DNA from 4 places in the Bacillus sp. TCT6 genome. Region 1 is predicted to be linked to each of the others. Evidence: riboswitches for the same ligand, from Rfam matches in the RefSeq annotation. Region 1 holds a riboswitch; each other region holds the start of a gene.
The links. A riboswitch is a leader RNA that binds a small molecule or an ion and turns the genes downstream of it on or off. The one in region 1 is predicted to bind S-adenosylmethionine.
Positions count from the first base shown of each region.

Region 2: linked by a shared signal. The riboswitch ahead of AC0ONG_RS00575 (cyclase family protein) and the one ahead of metK (methionine adenosyltransferase) in region 1 are both predicted to bind S-adenosylmethionine.
Region 3: linked by a shared signal. The riboswitch ahead of AC0ONG_RS29755 (ABC transporter permease) and the one ahead of metK (methionine adenosyltransferase) in region 1 are both predicted to bind S-adenosylmethionine.
Region 4: linked by a shared signal. The riboswitch ahead of mmuP (S-methylmethionine permease) and the one ahead of metK (methionine adenosyltransferase) in region 1 are both predicted to bind S-adenosylmethionine.

Region 1 covers NZ_JBVYHX010000001.1:4,407,603-4,412,928, reverse strand. Annotated here, with positions in the region: gene AC0ONG_RS22595 (hypothetical protein) at 203-400, opposite strand; gene pckA (phosphoenolpyruvate carboxykinase (ATP)) at 690-2,276, opposite strand; SAM riboswitch class I at 2,505-2,626, shown strand; gene metK (methionine adenosyltransferase) at 2,796-3,995, shown strand; gene AC0ONG_RS22580 (hypothetical protein) at 4,037-4,216, opposite strand; gene AC0ONG_RS22575 (hypothetical protein) at 4,223-4,402, opposite strand; gene AC0ONG_RS22570 (MogA/MoaB family molybdenum cofactor biosynthesis protein) at 4,639-5,148, shown strand; gene AC0ONG_RS22565 (molybdenum cofactor guanylyltransferase) at 5,145-5,326, shown strand, end outside.
Region 2 covers NZ_JBVYHX010000001.1:127,958-133,283, forward strand. Annotated here, with positions in the region: gene AC0ONG_RS00565 (ATP-binding protein) at 1-811, shown strand, start outside; gene AC0ONG_RS00570 (hypothetical protein) at 1,041-1,421, shown strand; gene AC0ONG_RS00575 (cyclase family protein) at 1,556-2,188, opposite strand; SAM riboswitch class I at 2,274-2,386, opposite strand; gene AC0ONG_RS00580 (PRK06851 family protein) at 2,535-3,644, shown strand; gene AC0ONG_RS00585 (nucleotidyltransferase domain-containing protein) at 3,756-4,538, shown strand; gene AC0ONG_RS00590 (MFS transporter) at 4,552-5,326, opposite strand, start outside.
Region 3 covers NZ_JBVYHX010000004.1:22,977-28,302, reverse strand. Annotated here, with positions in the region: gene AC0ONG_RS29765 (ABC transporter ATP-binding protein) at 1-430, opposite strand, end outside; gene AC0ONG_RS29760 (ABC transporter permease) at 387-1,391, opposite strand; gene AC0ONG_RS29755 (ABC transporter permease) at 1,409-2,326, opposite strand; SAM riboswitch class I at 2,463-2,568, opposite strand; gene AC0ONG_RS29750 (DUF3951 domain-containing protein) at 2,738-2,953, shown strand; gene AC0ONG_RS29745 (hypothetical protein) at 2,970-3,473, opposite strand; gene AC0ONG_RS29740 (hypothetical protein) at 3,748-4,194, shown strand; gene AC0ONG_RS29735 (multidrug effflux MFS transporter) at 4,228-5,326, opposite strand, start outside.
Region 4 covers NZ_JBVYHX010000002.1:132,348-137,673, reverse strand. Annotated here, with positions in the region: gene mmuM (homocysteine S-methyltransferase) at 1-774, opposite strand, end outside; gene mmuP (S-methylmethionine permease) at 749-2,158, opposite strand; SAM riboswitch class I at 2,242-2,349, opposite strand; partial or broken gene AC0ONG_RS27605 (IS4 family transposase) at 2,693-2,943, shown strand; partial or broken gene AC0ONG_RS27600 (IS4 family transposase) at 2,913-3,104, opposite strand; gene AC0ONG_RS27595 (transglycosylase domain-containing protein) at 3,502-5,326, shown strand, end outside.

The sequences.
Region 1 (5,326 bases):
GGTCAGAGCCTCTTTTAGCCTCATGCGATGTGAAACCAGAGAGATGTAATGAGTAGGGATATAATTTATATGTTCGAAACCGTGATTTGTCCCTGTGGAAATAGGTTTACTCTGGGATAAGTGATTCAGTGATGGATAGTACAACAGGAAGCGAAACTTTGCCTGAAATGCAGGTTTCTGCTTCTAATAAGTTAACATGAAATCACGTATTAGTAGGACTTTTATGTTCTTTAAAAAATTTGGATATAATACAACAAATTATTCCGATAATTAGAATAATATATTTTATCGTTTCACTTGTATGCTCAAATAAATTAACGTTAAGCATTACAAGTCCCCAAAAAATTTGGATCGCTCCGTAAATGAATAAAATTTTTCCTGCACGAGAAAAATTTTTCATAGGCTTCACCCTTTCCTGTATATGTAAATTGTATCATAAAAAACTAAAAATGAATGAGTATAAAATGAATTTTCTGTAATTTATTGAACTAAGTCACAGATGAAGAGATTAACGTTTCACTTTATATAAGATATAAAAAGAAGCTTACGTAAAAACGTAAGCTTCTTTTTTATGTAAGTGTGTGTAACCGTTAAGCCGCATTGGGTTTTGTCGGTGAGTACGCGAAACTTTACGGTTACACGACACTTATTCATATGAGTAAAGGGTTATTCCAACAGAAAGTGTTAATTTAAGCGATTGGGCCGCCTAAGTTAATAATATCTTCAGAAACGCTTTCGAACTTTTTGAAGTTCTCTTTGAATTCATTTGCAAGCTCGATTGCTTTTGCTTTGTAAGAAGCTTTATCAGCCCAAGTTTGTTCAGGCATTAACACTTCGTCAGGTACACCTGGTACGTGAAGTGGAACTTCAAGACCGAAGATGTCATGTTTAGCTGTTTCAGTTTTTGCAAGTTCACCGCTTAATGCTGCTTGAATCATTGCACGAGTATAACCTAAGTTCATACGTTTACCAACGCCGTATTCGCCGCCAGTCCAGCCAGTGTTTACTAGGAATACTTTCGCATCGTGTTTCTCGATTTTTTCACCAAGCATTTCAGCGTAGCGAGATGCATCAAGTGGTAAGAATGGTGAACCGAAGCAAGTTGAGAATGTAGCTTGCGGAGATGTAACACCGCGCTCTGTTCCTGCTAGTTTACTAGTGTAACCACTTAAGAAATGATACATAGCTTGCTCTTTTGATAACTTACTGATTGGAGGCAATACGCCAGATGCATCAGCAGTTAAGAAAATAATAGTATTTGGGTGTCCAGCAACACTTGGCAGTACGATATTGTCGATCGCATGCATAGGGTATGCAGCACGAGTATTTTCTGTTAAAGTAGTATCGTTGTAGTCTGCGATACGCGTTTGGTTATTAATGATAACGTTTTCTAAAACGGATCCGAATTTGATTGCATCGAAAATTTGTGGTTCTTTCTCGTGAGAAAGGTTTACACATTTTGCATAGCAACCGCCTTCAATATTGAATACACCGTTATCAGACCAACCGTGCTCATCATCACCGATTAATTTACGGTTTGGATCAGCAGATAAAGTTGTTTTACCTGTTCCAGATAAACCGAAGAATAGTGCTACGTCACCTTCTTCACCTACGTTTGCAGAGCAATGCATAGAAAGAATATCTTGTTCAGGTAGTAAGAAGTTCATAATAGAGAAGATTGATTTTTTCATTTCTCCAGCGTATTCTGTACCACCAATTAGTACAATACGTTTTTCGAATGAAACCATAATGAATGCTTCAGAGTTTGTACCGTCAACAGCTGGATCAGCTTTGAAATTCGGTGCAGAAACAATTGTGAACCCTGACTCATGAGTTGTTAATTCTTCTTCAGTTGGACGAATGAATAATTGATGTACAAATAAATTGTGCCATGCATATTCATTAATAACTTGAATTGGTAGGCGGTAATTGCGGTCAGCGCCTGCAAATCCTTTGAAGACGAATAACTCTTCTTTTTCTTTTAAGTATTCTAAAACTTTAGTATATAATTTATTAAAATGTTCTTCAGAAATCGGTTGGTTCACAGCTCCCCAAGCAATTTTGTCAGCAACCGATGCTTCTTTCACAATAAATTTATCTTTAGGAGAACGTCCTGTATATTTTCCTGTTGAAGCAGAAACGGCACCAGTAGAAGTTAATTTCCCTTCATTTCGCATTAATACTTTTTCCACTAATTGCGGAACACTTAGTTGAATCTGTGCATTGCTTCCGTTCAATAATTCGTGTAAACCAATTTGGACATTCACAGTACTCATATTTATATACCATCCTTTTCATTTAATGAAATATTTCTCGTAATCCCCAACAAGAGTATAACACAATTATATAAATAATGTATACTATTTATTTCTTTTTGTTTGTGTGAATGTATTATTTCCCTATTAATATTTCATTTTAGGCGTATTGAGAAAAACTTTCAGGAAAATGTGAATATTAATTGACAAATGAATATCATTTCTTTAGTATAGGTTGGGACGGATACTCTCTTATCCCGAGCTGGCGGAGGGACAGGCCCGATGAAGCCCAGCAACCTCACTTGTATTGATAAATGCAGGTGAATAGGTGCTAAAACCTGTGCGAGGCTACAGGTCTCGAACGATAAGAGCGAAGGGCAAAAAGCAGTATGCAAGTAGCAAATTAAACCTTTCCTCTATGTAAAGTAGGAAAGGTTTTTCTGTATGCTTGTGTGGGAGAATAAATGTATGTCGCAGTTTGTGGCAAATTAAGGATGAGTTCCGTACAATATATACAATTACTGTAGGGAGGTTTACCACATGACAAAAAAACGTCATCTGTTCACATCTGAGTCTGTAACTGAAGGACATCCAGATAAAATTTGTGACCAAATTTCTGATTCAATTTTAGATGCGATCTTATCAAAAGACGCAAATGCACGTGTAGCTTGTGAAACAACTGTAACAACTGGTTTAGTATTGGTAGCGGGGGAAATTACGACTTCTACTTACGTAGATATTCCGAAAATCGTTCGTGAAACAATTCAAGGCATTGGTTACACACGCGCAAAATACGGATTCGATGCAGAAACTTGTGCTGTTTTAACATCTATCGATGAGCAGTCTGCTGACATCGCTATGGGTGTTGACCAAGCGCTAGAAGCACGCGAAGGTCAAATGACTGACGCTGAGATTGAGGCAATTGGTGCAGGAGACCAAGGTTTAATGTTTGGTTTTGCATGTAATGAAACACAAGAATTAATGCCACTTCCAATCTCGCTTGCTCACAAATTAGCTCGCCGTTTAACTGAAGTACGTAAAGATGATACATTATCATACTTACGTCCAGATGGAAAAACGCAAGTTACAGTTGAGTATGATGAAAATGGTAAACCAGTACGTGTTGATACTATCGTAATTTCTACACAACATCACCCAGATGTTACATGGGAAGAAATCGATCGCGACTTAAAAGAGCACGTAATTAAAGCTGTAGTACCAGCAGAATTAATGGATGGAGAAACGAAATTCTTCATTAATCCAACTGGTCGCTTCGTAATTGGTGGACCACAAGGTGATGCTGGCTTAACAGGACGTAAAATCATCGTTGATACTTACGGTGGATACGCTCGCCACGGTGGCGGTGCATTCTCTGGTAAAGATGCAACAAAAGTTGACCGTTCTGCAGCATATGCAGCTCGTTATGTTGCGAAAAACATCGTAGCAGCTGGTCTTGCTGACAAAGCAGAAGTACAACTTGCATACGCAATCGGTGTAGCACAACCAGTATCAATTTCAGTTGATACATTCGGCACAGGTAAAGTATCTGAAGACGTACTAGTAGAACTAGTTCGTAACAACTTCGATCTTCGCCCAGCTGGTATTATTAAAATGCTAGACTTACGTCGCCCAATTTACAAACAAACAGCAGCTTACGGCCACTTCGGACGTACTGATGTAGATCTTTCATGGGAACGTACAGACAAAGCTGCAGCTTTAAAAGAGCAAGCTGGTCTATAATATATGAAAAAAAGCTTTGCGCGGTGAGCGCAAAGCTTTTTTTATTTCGTTTTACTTACAATTTGAATACATGAACTACAATATACTTCTCCATCTAGCTCAATATACTTTTTCATATTAGTCATGCCACTTGCTGGAAATGGCATATGAATCCAAGCCTTTTCATACGTTTGTATTTCCTTTTTACATGATTTACAAAGGGTGGGTTTCTTCTGGAACATATGTAATCAACCGTTCATTTGACGTGCTTTACTTGCGCAAAAGGCACTGCTTAGTAAAAATAGTGTCGCGAATATAATGCTTACTAATGTAGCGTATGGAATTGCGCCTTTTAAGGAAAAGCCGACAGTGATTGAAGCGATGAATAAGAGGATAAATGTTGTTGTTAATTTTTTATATAGTTCCATAATATGTAGACCTCCAATTTATTTTTTAGTACAAGTTTTAAAATTGAATTCTATTATGTAGAAAATATAAGGAGTAGCTAAAGATGTGTAGTCTAGGAGTATAAGAAAGTGCACTTTCCTTTTTGTGGATTAGTATACTTATATTGTATCATGTCGCATGATTGGCTTCATACATAATTGTGTAAAGATATGTATGATAAAATGAAGAAAAGTCTTTAAGAAAGGAAAGATAAAAAATGAGTGTAACTGAACATAAAAAACAAGCCCCAAAAGAAGTGCGTTGCAAGATTGTTACGATTTCCGATACACGTACGGAAGAAACGGATAAGAGCGGACAACTATTACATGAATTGTTAAAAGAAGCGGGCCATACAGTAACCTCTTATGAAATTGTAAAAGATGATAAAGAAAGTATTCAGCAAGCAGTGTTAGCTGGTTATCATAAGGAAGATGTAGATGTTGTATTAACAAATGGCGGTACTGGTATTACGAAGCGTGATGTAACAATTGAAGCAGTGTCAGCTCTATTAGATAAAGAGATTGTCGGGTTTGGTGAGTTGTTCCGCATGATTAGTTATTTAGAAGATATCGGGAGCAGCGCAATGTTAAGTAGAGCGATTGGGGGTACAATTGGGCGCAAAGTAGTTTTCTCGATGCCAGGATCGAGCGGGGCGGTTCGCCTTGCGATGAATAAATTAATTTTACCGGAATTAGGCCATATTACATTTGAGCTACATCGCCAATGAGTAGGTGGGCTGGAATTGTATTAGCGGGCGGTATGTCGAGTAGATTTGGTGAGCCGAAAGCGTTAGCGAGCTGGCAAGGTAGTACTTTTATTGAGCATATTTTGAAAGAGATGACAAGTGCGCTCCAAGAAGTTGTAGTCATTAGTCATTCTGATATAAAAGAGCGAGTAGAGCAATT
Region 2 (5,326 bases), 4.3 Mb from region 1:
TGGAAAGTACGTATTTTTCACATTGCTATTACAAGATTTAAAAGTGGTAATTCCACTTGTTTTATGTGTATTCTATTTCATTATTTCACATTCTTTATTAAAACGATTTCAATCTTATGTAAGAACAGTGGTTGAAATGATGAACAATATGAAAGAGACGGAAAATTTAGCTGTGATTGGAACTATGTCTACAACAATTGCCCATGAAATTCGAAATCCGTTAACAGCGTTAAAAGGGTTTACGCAAATGCAAAAAGAAAGAAATCCAGCTGATACGATGAGCTACGACATTATGTTACAAGAAATTGAAAGGGTTAATGGATTTGTTAGTGAATTGATGTTGTTAGGAAAACCAAAGCCAACAAATTATGAAAGGTGTAATATACGAGACATCCTTCTATATGTTGTGCATCTAATGGAAAGTTATGCAATGCAATATAGAGTTAAATGTCATTTACAAGTAGATGGGAATTTACCGGCTATAAACGGTGATGATAAGCAATTAAAACAAGTGTTATTAAATATCATTAAAAATGGAATAGAATCAATGCCAGAGGGCGGAGAAATTCATATCCGTGCATATCAAAAAACGCAAGGACATTTGTGTATTTCTGTTGAAGACCAAGGATTTGGTATAGAGAATGAAAAGTTGGAAAAAATCGGCAAGGCATTTTACACAACAAAGGAGACTGGTACAGGACTTGGATTAATGATTACATATAAAATTATTAAGGAACATCAAGGGAGTATCACGATCCAAAGTAGTCTAGGAGTAGGAACGAAAGTAGAAATTTTTCTGCCGACCGTTTAATGTATTGGGAGAAAAGATTTTTCAGAAAAGTGTTCTTGTTGTGTAAATATAAACATTTTATAAAATGTTTCAAGAAGGGTTTTTTTTATAAAATACTTCGTTTATAATGGAGGAAAATATCGACATGAGATTGATTACTCATGTAACGGTTCAGTAGTGTTATGAAAAGATAAGAAGGGGTGCACGCGCATCCTTTTTTCTATGCAGATATTATGAAAGAGGTGGTATGATGGAATTAACATTAAATTCGACTGTATGTTTACACACGATTCAATTTCGAAAAGAGCAAAAGAATTATATTGTAAAAGATACAATTACAGGAGAAAAATATGAAATGCCGCCACTTTGGATTGATGCATTGGCAATGATGCGTGACGGTTTTTTATTGGGAGAAATTGAGGAGAAATTAAAAGAAGAGTATCCATCTGAAGAAGTGAATATGTTAGCATTCACGAGGCAACTGTTAGAACTAGAACTTGTTGAAATGGTAGATGGAGAAGAGATAGCTTGCACAAAGAAGAAAGAGATAGATTGTTTAGCTTGGGTGCGTCCCCGTGTGGAACAATTCTTTCTTAATTTAAATAGAAAATATAGAAGCAAAGACCAGTAGTGGCCTTTGCTTTTTTTAATCCCGCTATTTGCCGGGCAGTAAGACCCCCACCTCAAAATTCAGCGGAAGCAAAGAAGTTAGGTGTGGGATGAACAAAACCCCCACTGATTAAAGGTTCACTTTATAGGTTGTGTTTAAAATATAACAGCAAATGCTCTTGCGAAAGCACCGTCACTATTTTTAATTTTTAAAGGTGCGGCTGAGAAAAAGAAACGTTTTGTTTCGATAGCATCTAGATTTGTTAAGTTTTCAATTAAGTAAATATTATTCCCTAGTAATATGTGATGAATCGGTGATGTTTCTGTTGTGACTTCATCAGGAGAAATGAAATCTAAACCGATAGATTTTACTTTTAATTGAACTAATTCTTCAGCTAATTCTTCAGAAAGATAAAATGCTTCTTTCTCATAAGCTTCTGTATTCCATTTGGTGGATAGATTAGAATGAAAAATAACAATATCACCTTCTTTTATGTCAGTATTATGCAATACTGCCTTAGGTAATTTTCGCTCTTGAATATGTGTTACATCTATAAGAACAGCTTCACCTACAAATTGATCCAGCGGTAATTGATCGATGGTCGTTGCGCCTGAAATAAAATGCGCAGGAGCATCACAATGCGTGCCAACATGAACGACAGAATGAAAATCTGTAACTTGATAGCCTGATTCTTCAACACTTGTAACAGCTTCTAGTTGTATTTTAGGTGTTCCAGGAAATTGAGACATATTATTTTCAAATGTTTGCGATAAATCAATTACTTTCATTTTACATACCTCCAATATATATTTTTCAAATAATAAAAAGCTCATCCTTCAGTATCAAGAAAGATGAGCTTTACATGCTAGTTGAGTTTTATCTTCCAAAATGCAATGCATTTTGCAGGAATTAGCACCTATTCAGTTTGTATAAACTGAGGTTGCTGGGCTTCAAAGGGCCGGTCCCTCTGCCTCTCTTGATAAAGAAGTATTTAATTTTGAAATCGTAATTTTCCGATAGTTAAATTGTAATTCATTTCCTTTTTTCGTGCAATACAAAATAGGTATTCACCCAAATAAAGCTGCTCGCATATTGTAGGTTATGTAAATAGAATGCTGCGAAGGAGTGAGTGCAGTGACAGGAAATGTATTAAATTATTATGCTGGTGGTAATACAGCTAGGGGATTTCACAATTTATACGAAGAGAATTTAAAAGGATTAGACAGATTATTTATCTTAAAGGGTGGCCCAGGAACGGGAAAATCTTCTTTAATAAAGGCAATAGGTCGTGAATGGATTGAAAAAGGATATGATATTGAATTGTTACATTGTTCTTCTGATAATAAATCGGTTGATGGTGTAATTATCCCAAAATTAAAAGTAGGAATTGTTGATGGGACATCGCCGCATGTTATTGAGCCAAAAATGCCAGGAGTTGTTGAAGAGTATATAAATTTAGGAATTGCTTGGGACTCAGATAAACTAAGAAAGCAGAAGTTAGAAATTGAAAGATTTGTTTCAGAAGCAAGCAAAGCTTTTCAGTCTGCTTACGCACGTTTTAAAGAGGCATTGGTTATACATGATGAGTGGGAGAAGATATATATTGATAATATAGATTTTAATAAAGCAAATGAACTAACCAATCAGCTAATCCAGAAATTATTTGCAGATAAAAGCGGGAGACAATCGCTTGTAAAACATCGTTTTTTAGGAGCTGCTACACCGAAAGGAGCAGTTGATTTTGTTCCTAATTTAACAGAAGGGTTACCACATCGTTATTTTATAAAAGGGCGCCCAGGCTCTGGAAAATCAACGATGCTCAAAAAGTTAGCTAAGGCAGCTGAGGAAAAAGGGTTTGAAGTTGAAGTATATCATTGCGGATTTGACCCGAATAGTCTTGATATGGTTATCGTAAGAGAATTAGGATTTGCAATTTTTGATAGCACCGCACCACATGAATATTTTCCAAGTCGCGAGGGTGATGAAATTATTGATATGTATGCCCTTATTGTTACGCCAGGGACGGATGAGAAATATGCGAAGGAAATTCGTGATGTCTCCATTCAATATAAAGCAAAAATGAATGAGGCGATGTCTTTCTTAGCGAAAGCAAAATCGGTTCGTGATAAATTAGAACGAATTTATATTGCTGCTATGGATTTTTCAATAGTAGATGCATATAAAGAGGAGATTCAAAAAGAGTTTGAACGAATTGCTGCTACTGTAATTGAAAAGCAACAATAGACGTTTCATTAGGCTGTCAGTAATTTCTGACAGTTTTTTTAGTATGTAGTAAAATTAATAGTGTATTGTCGAATTTCCAAGGAAATAATCAAAAAATGGAGTTGTTATGAAATGAGAGAGAAAATCGAGTTGGAGTTAGAAAGAATTGAAAAAGAGAATGATGTGAAAATTTTATTTGCGGTGGAATCAGGGAGTCGTGCTTGGGGGTTTCCATCGAAAGATAGCGATTATGATGTTAGGTTTATTTATATACATCCAGTAGAATGGTATTTATCAATTCATGATAAACGAGATGTAATTGAATATCCAATTAGCGATGATTTAGATATAAGTGGTTGGGATATTAAAAAGGCATTGCAACTATTCGCGAAGTCGAATCCTGCTTTACTTGAGTGGATTCGATCACCAATTTTTTATTCGAAAAACTCTAATTTTCCAGAACTACTTCAACAGATGAGTGAGAAGAATTTTGATCCAAAAGCAACGATATATCATTATTTACATATGGCGTCGAAAAATTATCGTGAATTTTTGCAAGGTGAGAATGTAAAGCTGAAAAAGTACTTTTATGTATTACGTCCCATTTTAGCTTGTAAGTGGCTAGAAGAGAAAACGACTTTACCTCCTGTAGAATTTGACCGATTGATTACAGAATTATCATTAGAACGTAGTGTATTAGATGAAATTGAAAAGTTGTTAATAAAGAAAAAAGCAGGTACTGAATTAGATGTTGGATTGAAAATTAAGGTGCTAAATCAATTTTTAGAAGAACAAATTCATTACTATCAGGAATATGTAAAAGGAATTGAAAAGGGATCAGGAATCGATATTGAGAGTTTAAATACATTGTTTCGAGATATGTTGTTTGAAGCATATGAAAAAGAGCACAAGTAAGTTTGTGCCCTTTTTATTTTGTAGGAATGAAGAAAACAGATATAGCTGCGATAAGACCTGCAAAGGAGAATAAGTAAAAATTCCATGCTAAGTCATATTGCATTGTCATAATAATACCGACAAGAATTGGGCCAGCAATTGCACCAACTCGGCCAAGCCCCAGTCCCCAGCCTAAGGAGGTAGCTCGGATATGTGATGGGAAGTATTGTGTTACATATGCATTTAATATTTGAGTAATACCGACTGATCCAATACCAGCAAGGCCAATTAAAAGATAAATGATTGTAACAGATGGTTTGATTGTTAATAGTCCGATACATATAGCTGCCATAAGATAAGAGATGCTAATAACAATTTTTGCTCCTATACGATCAGCAATTGCTCCAGCGAATAATGCGCCGATAGCTGCGGTAATATTTAGCATAAGTAGAAATGACAGACTAGACCCAAGAGGATATCCTGCCTGGCGCATCATCTGTGGTAACCAAGTGTTTAAACCGTATATTAAAAACATTCCCATTATATAAGTGATCCAAAAAAGTAGCGTTGCTTTTATGTATTCTTTTGAGAATAACGTAGTAAATCCATTTTTCTTTTGTATAGTAGATGGAGCTTGATGAGTTTTATTTTTCACATGAAATTCAATTGGAAAACGATTAAGAATTTGGTTCACTTCTTCTTGGCGATTACGTGATAATAAAAATTGAATGGACTCAGGTAAATAGCGAATAATGAAAGGAATGAGGAGTAGTGGAATCATTCCGATACCAAACATAATTCTCCATCCG
Region 3 (5,326 bases), on a different contig from region 1:
CTTCATGTATCCCTAAACCCGTTAACAAGTTAATCGCAATTTCCTTTGCTTCTCTTTTCGATTTTTTCCCATGTTGCAAAACTACTTCTGTAATTTGTTTGCCTACCTTCATCGTTGGGTTTAAAGATGAAAGCGGATCTTGAAATATAAAGGAAATATCTTTTCCGCGAATTTGATTCCATTCTGACTCTTGTAAATTCGTTAATTCATTTGCTTGGAAAGCTATATTTCCATCATCGATATGAATAGATTCTTGATTTAATCCGACAATAGATTGTGCTGTAACACTTTTTCCTGAACCACTTTCTCCTACAAGTGCAACGATTTCACCTTCATTAATAGAAAAGGAAACATGCTTCACAATTGCTTGCTTACTATTCTCTTTTTCAACGGTCAATGTTACGTTTTCTAAAGATAAGAGCTGTGCCATGTTTTTTCTCCTTTCGATTCCGTTTGACGATTTTTGGATCAATCGCATCTTGCAAACCATCACCAATTGCATTAAATGCGAACATAATGAGTGCAATCATGATTGCCGGGAAAAATAGCTGCCACCATTCTCCGCTCAATAATGTCCCGAGTGCATCATTCGTCATCGTCCCCCAACTTGCCGCTGGTGATTGTACTCCAAGTCCTATAAAGCTTAAAAATGATTCTGAAAAAATAGCTGCTGGAATTGTAAATGATAAATTTACGATAATAATCCCTGTTAAATTCGGAATTAAATGCCCATATATAATTTTCATATGTGATGTACCTAATCGCTCTGCTGCAATAACAAACTCTCTTTGTTTTAAAGACAATACTTGTGCTCGAATGAGACGAGCCATTCCAATCCATCCCGTTAATGCAAGAGCGATAATAATGGTGAAAAGACCTGGTTTCATAACAATTAATAGTAAAATAACAATTAATAAATATGGGATGCCGTATAATACTTCAATTCCTCTTATAATCCACTCATCAATTAACGTTCCAAGGCGATTACGCCCTCTCACATATCCACTAAATCCACCAATCAGTACACCAAGCCCTATATCGAGGGCAGCTGCTACTAATCCAACTGTTAGTGAAATCTTCCCACCAGCCCAAGTACGTGCCCAAATATCTCTCCCTAGATCATCTGTTCCAAACCAATGTTCACTACTCGGCGGTAAATTTGTTGCCTCTTTTACTTGTTCACTCGCAGTAAATGAAGTTAAACTTTCGCCAATAAGCGAGAAAACAATAATTAGCAATAACGTCACTGTTCCTAAAACTGCGATTGGATTCGATATAAACTTACGAAACACTTCTTTCTTTCTGCTAATTGTTTGCTGATTTTTATTTATCGTTAATTCTTTTTTCTCTTCTTTCGTTAATAACTGTTCATTAATCTCATAAGCTCCCATTTAAATATCCCCCCTCCTTATGTAATAGAACGAATACGCGGATCAACAATGCGATGAATAATATCTGTAATGAAAATACAAGCAATTAATAATGCACTATAGAAAATCGTTGTTCCCATAATCACCGGATAGTCTCGGTTAAAAATACTATCTACAAAATATTTTCCTAGGCCAGGAATTGAAAAGATTTTTTCAATAACGAAAGTCCCTGTTAAGAGTCCAGCCATTAACGGTCCAACAAATGTAAGTACTGGAACAATCGCATTTCGAAGAGCGTGTCTTATAATAATCTTCTTAATTGGTATACCTTTTGCTCTTGCTAGCTTAATATAATCACTCTGCAGTACTTCGATCATATTAGAACGAACAAACCTTGTAATAACTGCGATTGGCCCTAACGCTAATGCAAAGGATGGCAATACCGTATGTTCGAATGTTCCCCAAGAGGCTACTGGTAAAAACTCAAATTGGATAGCGAATACTTGTATAAATAGTGGTGCTAAAATAAAACTTGGAATAGAAATACCTAAAATTGCGAGCAAACTCACACTATAGTCAATTACTCTCCCATGATATAGAGCAGCAAATGTCCCTGCCGCAATTCCTACTAACAATGAAATAACAAGTGCTTGTAGACCAATAATTGCTGATGGACCAAAGCCAGTTGTTATAATTTCTGATACACCTTGCCCGGTTGATTGAACCGATTCACCAAAATCAAAATGAACTACACCGTCTAAATAAGCAACATATTGATTCCATAACGGTTCATCAAGGTGATACTTCGCTCTCATGTTTTGGATCACTTCTTCAGGAAAGATTTTTGCATCTGATGAAAATGGATCTCCCGGAATAATATGCATAATTAGAAATGTCACTGTCGTAATAACCCATAGTGTGAACACCATAACCGATAATTTTTTAATTACATACACTTCAATAACCCCCTAAACACATGAATTTACTTTGTTTTATGAATGTACTTTTTCCATTACTCCCTTTTCTCTTTTTAGAATACAAAAAGCCTTGATCTTAAAAAATAAGATCAAGGCTTAACAAAAAAAGGCCCATCACTTATCTTTCAAGACTTGCTTGCTGGAATTAGCACGGTGTTCCTATTACAGAACCCGCTGCTGAGGTGTCATAGGGCCAGTCCCTCTACCTCTCTGGATAAGTAAATTGCTATATTATTATTTGGTTCAAATTGTATATTTCGAATTATAATTCTGAAAAATTGAAAAGTCAATCGAATTGGATAAATTTAGAAAAATCAGTTTTTAATTCGTTTATCGAAATTACAGTTTTCGGCTTATCATAAAAAGAAATGATGTTAAAGGAGTTATAAGATGGACCCCTTACTTCTTGCTACTATAGGATTACCCTTAACAATCGTTATACTTGTCATCATCGGCTCCTATAAACTCTTTATTAAAAAGAAACATATTACTTCTTTTTATACTCCTTTCGATAATATTACCGGGCAAACTATTTCCGAATTTCACGAAGAACAGAAAATATTAGTATCTGAGGATGAAGACAGAGATGGCAAGAAGAAAAAATAACCTTGCACAGGCAAGGTTATTTTTTCGTTTCTGCTTGAAAACGTTTATAGTATGTCGATGCTGTTGCAAAGTTAATTTCTATATCACGAATCAACGATGAATCTTCTTCTTTAGCTAACTTCTGTAATTTTTTCATCGCTTGTTCTGATTCATTCAAGAAACCAACATATACCTCATGTTCTTGCTCTTTCGACTTCGGAACACGAATTTCTTTACGTATATGATCAATATCTTCTAACATGCTCGTTGTTACCTTTTGCACGTCTTCTTTATATGTTGCATTCGTTATTTCCTTACCGCCCTTTTCTTTTGCCACTTCAAATAACTGCAGTGCTTTATTAATTTCTTTATTCATTTTTATATCGTATTTTTCATGTACTGCAAGGTATTCTTTCATCTCTTCTGTTTGTTCAGTAGATTGCTCTACCTTTTCTTTCGGTTCTTTCGTATCTTTATTTCCATTACATCCTGCTAGAAGGATCATACTTCCCATTACAGCAATACCCAAAACCTTCTTCATCTCTTCTTCTCCTTTTATCTACAGCTATTACTCATTATAGTTTCTTTTATCTCCACTTGTTATTATACCGAGAACGCCCTACTTTTTACACTTAAGACGACATCGTAATATATATACCAACATGTTTGTCACAGTATCGTCACTTTATACAAATAACTTTTGCAATGCTTTACTACATCACCTTACAAAACTGTAAGCACACATAAAGAACAAACCATGCTAGACTTACATATGCATAACGCAAACATATGTAAGGTTTTAAGGAGAATCATCTATGTACAACACAATGCCTTTTATGGGAGAAGATATTCGTGTCCTTATTCGCGAAAAATCACTTCATATCGAAAATACAGAGAGCCTTCGCCGCGTATTAAAGAAGAAGCATGCTCCATTTAAGTTAGCTCAATATTTAAAACAACAACATACAAATCAATTTCATACCGTGCTAAATATATCGGATAAATCATTAACAATCGAAATCATCGGTCATGTCTACATTGGAAACTTTGCAGATACCTTAAAGGAAATCCCACGTATACCGAAGATTGCTCCTATTATCGTTAAAAAAGCGTATAAAATTACTGACCATACCGATATTATCGACTGTGGGGAAAAAGAAGTCGATAGTAATCGCTGGGTGTGGGATAAACTTGCTGTTTTATATGATACGATCATGAATAATATGTATGAGGTATTTCAAAGAAATGAAAAAAAGAACTGATTCAAACATTCCCTTTGAATCAGTTCTTTTTTGTTAAGCCTCTAAATTTTGTCTTTGTTGCAGTTCAAACTGCTTCTCACTTCTTCTGGCCATAAATAGATAACATAATACTGCCCCTACTTCACAAAGCGCAATAACAACACCCATCGGTAACGCTGTATTACTCCCACCAATACCTACTAGCGGAGCGACAAGCGCTCCTGAAATGAACTGTAATAAGCCTAATAAAGCTGACGCTGTTCCTGCAGCTTGCTTCTGATTTCTCATCGCTAATGAGAACCCAGTTGTTGATACAACCCCGACACTTGATACAACAAGGAATAACGAACATAAAACACCGATTAAACCTATTCCTAGTACGATTGTCAGTAGTAAAGATAGGCCACCAACAGCTGCGATAATAATACCAGCAACAAATAATGTCTTCTCATTCACTTTCCCCGCTAAACGACCCGTTACCTGACTAGCAATAATAATACCGATGCCGTTAATCGCAAAGAATAAACTAAATTGCTGTGGTGATGCTCCGTATATGTTCTGCAACACAAATGGTGAGCCCGAAATGTATGCAAACATTGCCGCTGTTACTAATCCTTGTGACAATGCATATCCCATAAACAGACGGTCCTTTAACAATTTTCCGTACGTCGCCAAAGTCCCTGACAAACCACCCGTTTCTCTTTCTTCAGGAGGTAATGTTTCACGCAATACAAAAGTAGCTGAGATTAACATGAATACGCTAATTGCTCCAAGAACGATGAAAACACCGCGCCACGTTGTAAACTGTAATAATTGCCCCCCAATAATCGGTGCCAAAATAGGTGCTGCTCCGTTTACTAACATAAGCAGTGAGAAAAACTTCGTCATTTCAGAACCTGAGTACATATCACGTACCATCGCACGTGATATAACAATCCCGGCTGATCCTGAAGCTCCTTGTAGGAAGCGCAATAACACTAATGTCCAAATAGATGGCGCAACAGCACAAAGTAAAGAAGAAGCAACATAAATAATAAGAGCAATAATAAGTGGTTTGCGTCTTCCGTAAATATCACTAATTGAGCCAACAAATAATTGTCCTACTGACAGCCCAAGCAGACAAGCTGTTAATGTAAGCTGCGCTAGGGATGCA
Region 4 (5,326 bases), on a different contig from region 1:
GTTTGGATAAACAATAATTGGTTTTTTTATGTTTGCCCTCAACTCTTGGATTGCACCAGTCACAACAGTTACTGGTGCACAATTGATGCCTATTGCTACAATTTGTTCACTTTTCTCAAAAACTCGTGCACACTCCACTAGTTTCATACCTTCACTAATCTCTTTCTCATTTTTTAGCGAAAAGGAAAGCCACGCATATGTTTCTGGAAACTCACGCAATAATGTATCTAATACTCTTGCTTCTTGCAGGCAAGGGATCGTTTCAAATGCCAATAGATCTGCACCTGCTTCGATTAACGCAGACATTCTCGAACGGTGAAAGTCTGCTAATGTTTTATCTGTCACAACATAGTTACCTACATACTCTGAACCATCTGCAAGGTAAGCTCCGTACGGCCCAACTGATGCAACAACCAATGGTTTAGGCCTATTTGTTTGCGTATTTTCCTTCCAAAAATCATCTCTTGCCCTTCTTGCAAGTAACACCGTTTTCTTAATTAATTCCAAAGCTTCCTGTTCTTGTATTCCACGCGCGGAAAACCCACTAATAGTAGCTTGATAGCTTGCTGTTATGGCACAGTCTGCTCCAGCACGAAAATAGTCCGAATGAACCTGATAAATTAGTTCCGGATTTTCTAGTAACACACGTGCCGACCAAAGGGGATCGTCCAAATTACATCCATGCGCCTCCAATTCAGTAGCTAATGCTCCGTCAAGAAGCATAATGGAATGTTGGGATAAAATAGCATCAATTGGGTTGATTTTGTTCGACATAATCTACACCCCTCTTTTTTAGATTTTTTGTTAGATAATAACTTCCATAGCAAAACAAAATAAACGGTATGCCGCAATATAAGGCAATTCTCTGTGTTGGATCGAATGCAATTCCAATACACGATGCCAGACAAAGGATAAAAGAAGCAATTGGTACTAATGGATATAGTGGTGTGCGATAAATCAAGTCCTTTTCAGAATTTCCTTCTTTCAAAAATTGTCTGCGAAATAGGAACTGGGAAGCGCTAATACTCATCCAAACTATAACTACTGCTAGACCGGAAATGGAAACAAGTACGATATAGACAGTATCTGGTGCCACAATACTTGAGAGCAAAGCCAAAGCTCCACCCATCATACTGAAAATGACGGCGTTGATTGGAACACCTTGCTTCGTCATTTTCCCAAAAATCGGGGATATCGTATTCTTATTAGCAAGCGACCAAAGCATTCTAGAAGAGGCATAAAGGCCTGAGTTTGCCGCAGATAAAATGGCTGTTAAGATAACGAAATTCATTATGTCAGCTGAATATGGCACCCCAATTCGTTCTAGAACTGCAACAAAAGGGCTCTCTAATACCCCTGCATCGGAAATAGGCAATAACGCAGATAAAACAACAATCGTTCCTACAAAAAAGATGATCAATCTCCACAGAGTAGTTCGAATGGCCTTCGGTATCATTTTTTCCGGGTTCGCTGTTTCTCCAGCTGCAATGCCTATTAATTCTGTTCCCGAAAAAGAAAAATTAACCGCAAGCATGGTCATCATAATGGCCGTAGCACCATGAGGAAATAAACCTCCACTTGTAAAATTAGAAAAGAATGGTGCTGCTTTTGAATAAGTCATTGGGAGAAAACCTAGCATTGCCGCTACTCCTAAAACAATAAAAATCGCAATAGCTATAACCTTTATCGATGAAAACCAAAATTCGGATTCGGCGAAAAATTTAACAGTCAGGATATTTAATACAAAGATCAAAATGGCAAAAAGAGCACTCCATACCCAAATATTAACCGATGGAAACCATCGCTTCATAAGTAATCCTGCGGCTGTAAATTCAGAACCTAAAGCAACAGTCCAAGTTAACCAATACAACCAGGCTACTGTATACCCTGTACCCGGTCCAATGTATTTAACTGCATAACTATGAAATGCGCCCGTTTCAGGCATATGTACGGAAAGCTCGCCTAAACATAGCATAACTAGATAAACCACTAGCGCACCAATCAGATAGGATAGAATTGTTCCAAACGGTCCAGCTTGTTGAATAGTGTAACCCGAGCTTAAGAATAAGCCAGTTCCAATCACTCCACCAAGTGATAGCATGACTAAATGACGTGCTTGCATTTTCCTTTGAAATTCTTGCCCATTTTTGTTCTCCATTTCTAATCTCCTTTAGTTACTATCCAGAAAAAACAAAAGCGCACTCTAAAAAAGAGGGCGCTACTGACAAATAAAAACGGAAGCTCTCATCTATCAGGATTATCACCCGCTGGAATTAGCACAGTGTCTACTTAAGCAGACCTGTTGCTGAGGTTTCATAAGGCCAGTCCCTCCACCTCTCTGGATAAGAAATATTTTTTTATAACCTTATCAATCCATTTAATAACTGTCAAGATAATTCTGTTTTTTAAAAAAATATCTATTATAGAAATACCAAAAATAGAGTATTACTATAACTGCAACCCACTCCTTCTCGGGTATTATTTAAAAATCGAACATACAAAACCTGATTTATTTATGATACGGTTCACAAGCACTTCCTCAAAATTTAATGCACTTCTAAATATCTTCTTACTTCTTTGGTTATGGGGTCACCATACATAACCATCAACTCAGGTGATTTTAATACCCTCAAATATCAAAAAAACGTTACCTTTTCTAAACAAGCTAAATTAGAAAGGATGATGTTTTCTTATGAATCTCTCGATTCAAGATGAATTATTACCATTTGCAGAATAATTACAACGATATGTTACACCTGTATTCTTAGAAGAACTTGCAAGAGAAATAGGATTTATAAGGCGAAGACTTAAGTTTTCTGGATCAGAATTAGCTGCTATTTTCATTTGGATTAGTCAACGGGCGGCAAGTGATTCCTTGGTTCGATTATGAGTGGGCTTCATGCAGCGGCAGGGCTTAGCCCTGAGGGACTTAATAAAATTCTTGTTGAAGTTTCTAATTGACTACAAAGTTGAGTAATAGAGGTAGTAGCGATTTGTTGATTTAACCATATACACAAATATAAAAAATGATGCCCATGGCACTTGCGTTTTCATTTCATTCCGCCTGCTTCTATAGCTAATTGATTAAGTGTAGTGGGAGACATATATTGATATAACTCTTTAGCAAATAAAGACAACTCTTGTTTTGATAAATATTTATAAAAAGCACGTCACCTTTTCTCATTAACATAAGTGAATAGTAACGTGCTTTTAACTTCAAGAATAGTCTAAATCCTTAAGTTGGCGGATTTGTAGCGAGACCCCATTATTATCAAGCTAAAAATGGATTTTCTATGAAATTCCATTTTTTTGTTGTGCCACTATTACCTTTTCTGTTTCGTTATCAGATAAGTTAAAATTTCTTCCTCATCTTAAAGTGGAACAAATTTATTACTTAAATTGTCTATTTAGTACACTTATTAAATATGAATATATTTCTTAAAGTGACTTCAATAATTTTAAGTAAATCAACAGGAGAATTGAAAGGCAGGAGAAAGTAGCATGTCAGAAAATTATCGTTTTCGAGAGGAGCGACGACAAGTTAAAAAGAAAAAACAGCCTACTGCTAAGAAACAAAATGCAAAAGGTAAAACATCATTTTTTCGTAAGTTTTTAGTTAGTTTTTTATTACTTGGTATTGTGGGGTTAGTCGCAGGGGTTGCTACTTTTTTCGTTATGATCAAGGATGCGCCAAAACTCGAGAAAGCAAAACTTGTTAATCCGTTATCCTCAAAAATTTATGATAAAGATGGGAAATTGATATATGAATATGGGAAAGAAAAACGAACGAATATTATGTATGGTCAAATTCCTAAGTTAGTAGAAAATGCGTTTTTAGCGACAGAAGATGCACGTTTTTACGAGCACAGTGGCGTAGATTTTAAAGGTACTGCACGTGCAGTTCTAGTCAGCCTAAAAGGGGATTACGGCTCTCAAGGTGGAAGTACGATTACGCAGCAAGTTATTAAAAATTACTTCTTATCGATGGAAAAAACGTCAAAGAGAAAGGCGCAAGAAATATACTTAGCATATAAGCTAGAACAACAGTATTCAAAACATGAAATTTTAGAAATGTATTTAAATAAAGTTTACTTAGGTAACCGTTCATACGGAATCGCAACAGCAGTACAAAATTACTATGGTAAGGAATTAAAAGATTTAACACTACCAGAAGTTGCAATGCTTGCTGGTTTAATGAAAGCTCCTAATAACTATGATCCAACGAAAGAACAAAATATCAAAAAAGCAACAGAAAGAAGAAATGTTGTACTTAAATTAATGAATCGACATGGTTATATTACAAAAAAAGAAATGGAAGAAGCATCAAAAGTTCCAGTAACAGAAGGACTTAAGAAAGCAACTGAACAAAAAGAAATGCCCTATCCAGCTTTTATGGATGCGGTTGTGAAAGAAGTTGAAAAAGAGTTGCCAGATGTTAATATAGGATCTGACGGTTTAGAAATTTATACAACATTAGATCCAAAGGCACAGGATTTTGCGGACAAACTTTTAAATAAAGATATTATTAATTATCCAAATGAGAAATTCCAAGGGGCTTTCACATTTATGGATACGAAAACAGGAGAAGTACGTGCAATTGGTAGTGGACGTGGTGAAAATAAAGCTGTTTTTAAAGGACATAATATTGCAATTGAATTAAATCGCTCAGCAGGTTCAACGATGAAACCAATTTTTGATTACGCTCCTGCAATTGAATATTTAAAATGGGCTACTTACCATCAAATTGATGACTCTCCATTTAAGTACTCAACGGGACAAGAAGTTAGAAATGCTGATAGAAAGCATTTAGGACCAATTACAATGCGTGATGCATTGAAAACGTCCCGAAATATCCCGGCAATAAAAACTGCAAAAGAAGTAGGGATTAATAAATCAAAAGTTTTCTCTGAAAAGCTAGGTATTACATTTAATGTAGCACCGACCGAATCAACAGCGATTGGTACAAATGAAGCGTCACCGACTGAAATTGCAGGTGCTTATGCGGCATTTGGTAATGATGGTAAGTATACGAGGCCACATTTTGTTAAGAAAGTCATTTATTCAGATGGTAAATCAAAAAGTTTTGAGCAAAAGCCAAAACGAGTTATGAAGGATTCTACAGCATATATGATTACTGATATGCTTCGTACTTTTGTTTCATCTGGATTAGGTACAACAGCTAATATAGGTTCTTTAGATATAGCGGGTAAAACAGGTACAACAAACTATTCTTTAGAACAAATAGCACAATATAATCTACCAGAAAGTGCAACTCGTGATAGTTGGTTTGCTGGTTATACACCACAATATACGATGGCAGTATGGA